DNA from 2 places in the Mycolicibacterium grossiae genome. Region 1 is predicted to be linked to the other one. Evidence: riboswitches for the same ligand, from Rfam matches in the RefSeq annotation. Region 1 holds a riboswitch; the other holds the start of a gene.
The links. A riboswitch is a leader RNA that binds a small molecule or an ion and turns the genes downstream of it on or off. The one in region 1 is predicted to bind glycine.

Region 1 (2,467 bases):
GTGAGGAACGCCGAGGTGCGGGTGTGGATCGACGGCCCGTCCCAGGCCTGCCCGCCACGCTCGGCACCGAACGCGGCGAGCACCAGCTCGACGTGCTCGGCGGTCGTGGCCTCGTCGCACGCCACCGACACGTGGTCGGCGTCGACGACCCACACGTTGACGTTGCGCTCCTTGGCGGCGGCCCGGACGGCCTCGGCCCGGCCCGGCACCCGCGCGGTCACGGTGTCGAAGAACGCATCGTGCACCACCTCGACGCCCGCGGAGCGCAGCCCCGTCGCGACGCCCAACGCGTTGCCGTGCACCCGGTGGGCGATGGCGCGCAGGCCGTCGGCGCCGTGGTAGCTGGCGTACATGGCCGCGATGACGGCCAGCAGCACCTGCGCGGTGCAGATGTTGCTGGTGGCCTTGTCCCGTCGGATGTGCTGCTCGCGGGTCTGCAGCGCCAGGCGGTAGGCCGGCGAGCCGTCGGCGTCCACCGACACCCCGACGAGGCGGCCGGGCAGCTGACGGGCGTGCTTGGCGTGCACCGCCAGGTAGCCGGCGTGCGGGCCACCGAAGCCCATGGGCACGCCGAAGCGCTGAGTGGTGCCGAACGCGACGTCGGCGCCGATCTCACCGGGCGGAGTGATCAGCGTGCAGGCCAGCAGGTCCGCGCCGACGGCGACCAGCGCGCCCCGCTCGTGGGCCTGTTCGACCAGCGCGCTCCAGTCGGTGACGCGGCCGCTGGCGCCCGGCAGCTGGACGACGACGCCGAAGAACTCGCCCTCGGGCAGGCCCTGGGTGAGGTCGGCGGTGACGACCTCGATGCCGAGCGGCTTGGCGCGCGTCTCGATGACCGCGGCGGTCTGCCGGTACAGGTCGGCGTCCACGGCGATGCGGTTCTTCGACCCCTTGACCGCGCGGTGCATCAGCGTCATCGCCTCGGCCGCGGCCGTGCCCTCGTCGAGCATCGACGCATTGGCGACCTCGAGGCCGGTCAGGTCCTCGACCATGGTCTGGAAGTTGAGCAGCGCCTCGAGCCGGCCCTGGCTGATCTCCGGCTGGTACGGCGTGTACGCGGTGTACCAGGACGGGTTCTCGAGGATGTTGCGACGCAGCACCGGCGGGGTCAGCGTGTCGAAGTAGCCCTGGCCGATCATCGAGACGGCCACGGTGTTGGAGTCGGCCAGCGCCCGCAGCTCGGCGAGCGCCTGCTCCTCGGTGGCCGGCGGCGGCAGCTGGTCCAGGCCCGGTGCGACGCCGTCGGCGGACAGCGCGTCGAGGATGCCGGCGGGCAGGGCCTTCTCGGCGAGCCTGCTCAGCGAATCGACGCCGATGACGCCCAGCATGGTCGCCACCGCGTCGGCGTCGGGGCCGATGTGACGGTCGGCGAAGCGGGGCAGGTAGTGCTCGTTGGCGGGGTGGGGCTGGCTACCGGACACGTGGGCCTCATTTCGACAGGGCTGGTGGAACCGCTCGCGGTCCTCCCCCTCTGTCGTCCACCCGTGACCGGGCGCCTGAGAGATTCGGCGGCCCGGGTCGCCCCGCGCGCCTTTCCCCATGGGCGGGTGCGTCGACGCACCGCTTTCCAGAGGCACCGTGGCCCGCGCGGTCCTTGGGCCTGAGAGGTTGACGGAGAGGTGTTGCTCCTTCGGCGTCCGCCGCTGGCAGCGGCGGAACTCTCCCGCGCGGGGAATCGATGCGCCGCCAGTCTACCCGCCGGTCACCCGCCGTTCGCGCCGGCGGCTGCCGACCCGGCCGGACCCGACCTGCTGTGGCCCTATCCGATCTTGCGGTCGCGGTGCTTGCGACGGGAGGCCAGCTCGTCCTCCGGGGCCGCGATCGACTCGCCGCCGTCGGCGCGTTCGCCGGGGAACTCGGAGATCGCGCCGGTCAGCTCGCGCATCGCGCCGGAGACGGCGATGCCGAACACGCCCTGGCCGCCCTGCAGGAGGTCGACGACCTCCTCGGCCGACGTGCACTCGTAGACGGTGGTGCCGTCGGAGAACAGCGTGATGTTCGCCAGGTCCTGCACGCCCCGCTGCCGCAGGTGGTCCACGGCGACGCGGATGTTGTGCAGCGAGATGCCGGTGTCGAGCAGCCGCTTCACGATCTTGAGGACCAGGATGTCCTTGAAGGAGTACAGCCGCTGGCTACCGGAGCCGGCCGCGCTGCGGATGGAGGGGACCACCAGCGAGGTGCGCGCCCAGTAGTCCAGCTGGCGGTAGGTGATGCCGGCGATCTGGCAGGCGCTCGGACCGCGGTAGCCGACGAGTTCGTCGGGCACCGAATCGTCGGGGAACAGGCCGCCCTGGACGGGCTCGGCGACCGGTGCGGGACCGACCCGGGAGTCGGTGTCGGAGAGGTCCAACTGCCCTTGCCCTGACGTGTGCCGGTCCTCATCGCGTCCGCGGTCGCCCACTGCACATCCTCTCGCCGAATCGAACTCGCTTCGTGCGCCGTAGCCGTTGACGTAGCGCGTCTCGCG
Region 2 (2,467 bases), 2.0 Mb from region 1:
GCGCGCATGGTGGCGATGACCTCGTCCAGGCTGACGCGATGCGTGCCGTCGCCGCGCATCGCCATCCGGGCGGCGTTGATCGCCTTGCCCGCCGAGATCGCGTTGCGTTCGATGCACGGGATCTGCACCAGTCCCGCGATTGGATCGCACGTCAGCCCGAGGCTGTGCTCCATCGCGATCTCCGCAGCGTTCTCCACCTGAGCCGGTGTGCCACCGAGGATTTCGGTGAGCCCGGCCGCGGCCATCGAGGCCGCCGAGCCGACCTCGCCCTGGCAGCCCACCTCGGCGCCGGAGATCGACGCCATCTCCTTGTACAGCGATCCGATGGCACCCGCCGTCAGCAGGAACCGCACTGCCGTGCCGTCGGGGTCGTGCCGCCCGGCCGGACAGTAGTGCGTCGCATAGTGCAGCACGGCGGGAATGATGCCCGCGGCGCCGTTGGTCGGTGCGGTGACGACGCGGCCGCCCGCCGCGTTCTCCTCGTTGACCGCCAGCGCGACGAGATTCACCCAGTCCTCGGCGAAGAACGGGTCGCGTTCCGGGTCCTCGACGAGCAGTCGCTGGTGCCAGGCCCGGGCTCGACGGCGCACCCGAAGACCTCCGGGCAGAACCCCGTCACGGGTGATGCCGCGGTGGAAGCACGCCACCATGACGTCGCGGATGTGCAGCAGGCCGCTGCGCACCTCGTCGGCGGGGCGCAGCGACGCCTCGTGTTCGCCCATGAGTTCACCGATCGACGCCCCGCGCGCGGCGGTGAGGTCCAAGAGTTCGCGGGCGGAGCCGAAGTCGACGCCCGCGAATGCCGGTTCGGGCTCGGGTTCGCCGTCGGCGACGACGAACCCGCCACCGACGGAGAAGTAGGTTTGCGCCGCGACCCGCGCACCGTCGGCGTCGTCGGCGGTGACGGTGAGCGCGTTGGGGTGGCGGTCCAGCACCGTCTGCGGGGAGAGCAGGATGTCGGATTCGGTGAGGGGCACGGCGACGCGCCCACCGAGACGCACGGCGCCGCACGCCCGCATGCGGTCCAGGCAGGCGGCCATGTCGTCGGGGTCGAGGTCCTCGGGATGCCGGCCCTCGAGTCCGACCAGCACGGCCTCCCGCGTGCCGTGGCCCGCGCCGGTGGCGGCCAACGCGCCGAACAGTTCGACGCGCACGCGGCGCACGTCGGCGAGCCGACCGGTCTCAACGAGGCCGTCGACGAAGCGCGCCGCCGCACGCATCGGACCGACGGTGTGCGAACTGGACGGCCCGAGGCCGACCGTGAAGAGGTCGAACACGCTGATGGTCATCGAGGCGCCTCCGGCTCGGGTCCGGGCAGAGCCGGACCGTGGACTGGACACCTCCCCGCTCTGTCCTGATACCTGAGAGTTGCGGCGCCCGTGCGCCTTTCACCTTCGGTAAGCCCGGCGACGGCGCCGCGCTTTCTCCAGAGTCGCCTCGACGCGGCGGTATGGGGCCTGAGAGATTCCCGGGGAGGACGTTGCTCCTACGGCGCCTGTCGCGGCCTCGGATCCCGGCTGCGAAGGTTCTCCCGCCACGCGTCAACGGCTTGTTCGATTGTGTCCGCGAGCGTATACCCCGGGGCGCTCGCGCGCCGGGTGGTCGAGGAGGTCGACGTTGGCTGCCGGCCCGGGGACACTGGACGCGTGCAGGACGACGACGATGACTACGGCAGGGAACCCTCGTGGCCGGTGGCCCTCGTGGTCGGCGGGCTGACGTCCGTCGTCGGCGTCGTCGCGCGGGTCCGGAACCGTCTGCGACGCCGCCCCGGCCGCGACGAACCGCCCTCCCCCGGTCGGGTGCGCTGACTGTTGGCTGCCTCACGGTTCCGTTTGCGCGGCGCCGTCATTCGGTATGCCCCGATTACGTGATCGCGTCTCCGCCACCGCGGGGTTAGGGTCGACGAGGGGGGTTCACATGGAGTACTTCGAACGGTGTCGCTGCGGCCACGCCGAACCGGACCATTCGGCGTTCGGGACCTGTGGGGCGTGCATCGATTGCGAGGACCACACCGCGCGGGAGCACGCGCCGCGACCGTGCACGTGCCGCGGGTTCGTCACGGCCGCGCCGGCGCTCGCCTACGGCACGTGAGTGCGGCGGTCACGGCACTGCGCTTCGGTCTGAACGACAGGGTTGCCTGCCATGACTACCTGACGACCGCACCAGCGCAACCAACCTGAGCGAACGCTAGCGGCGGCGTACCCCGTCGTCGACAGCGCACACGTTCCGCTCAATTCGGGCTCCCGCGATCGGGTCGCGTGCGACGCTGCCTGAGTCGGGGCGACGAGGAGAGTGGCATGAACCGAGTGGCGACAGCGGTGTGCGCGATCGTGGCGGCCGGTGTGGCGATCGTTCCAGGCGCGGGCATCGCGGGTGCGGAGTCGACGACCGATCAGGTGCTGGACCGGCTGGCGGCGGCGCGCGACCGGGACGGCTGCCCGGCGCTGGTGCGGTCGGGCGCGCTCGA

Region 2: linked by a shared signal. The riboswitch ahead of FZ046_RS10295 (L-serine ammonia-lyase) and the one ahead of gcvP (aminomethyl-transferring glycine dehydrogenase) in region 1 are both predicted to bind glycine.

What each region holds. Positions count from the first base shown of each region.
Region 1 is NZ_CP043474.1:4,124,835-4,127,301, reverse strand. Features, by position in the region: gene gcvP (aminomethyl-transferring glycine dehydrogenase) at 1-1,421, opposite strand, end outside; glycine riboswitch at 1,579-1,676, opposite strand; gene FZ046_RS19860 (MerR family transcriptional regulator) at 1,760-2,401, opposite strand.
Region 2 is NZ_CP043474.1:2,131,071-2,133,537, reverse strand. Features, by position in the region: gene FZ046_RS10295 (L-serine ammonia-lyase) at 1-1,289, opposite strand, end outside; glycine riboswitch at 1,340-1,440, opposite strand; gene FZ046_RS27370 (hypothetical protein) at 1,647-1,808, shown strand; gene FZ046_RS10290 (hypothetical protein) at 2,298-2,467, shown strand, end outside.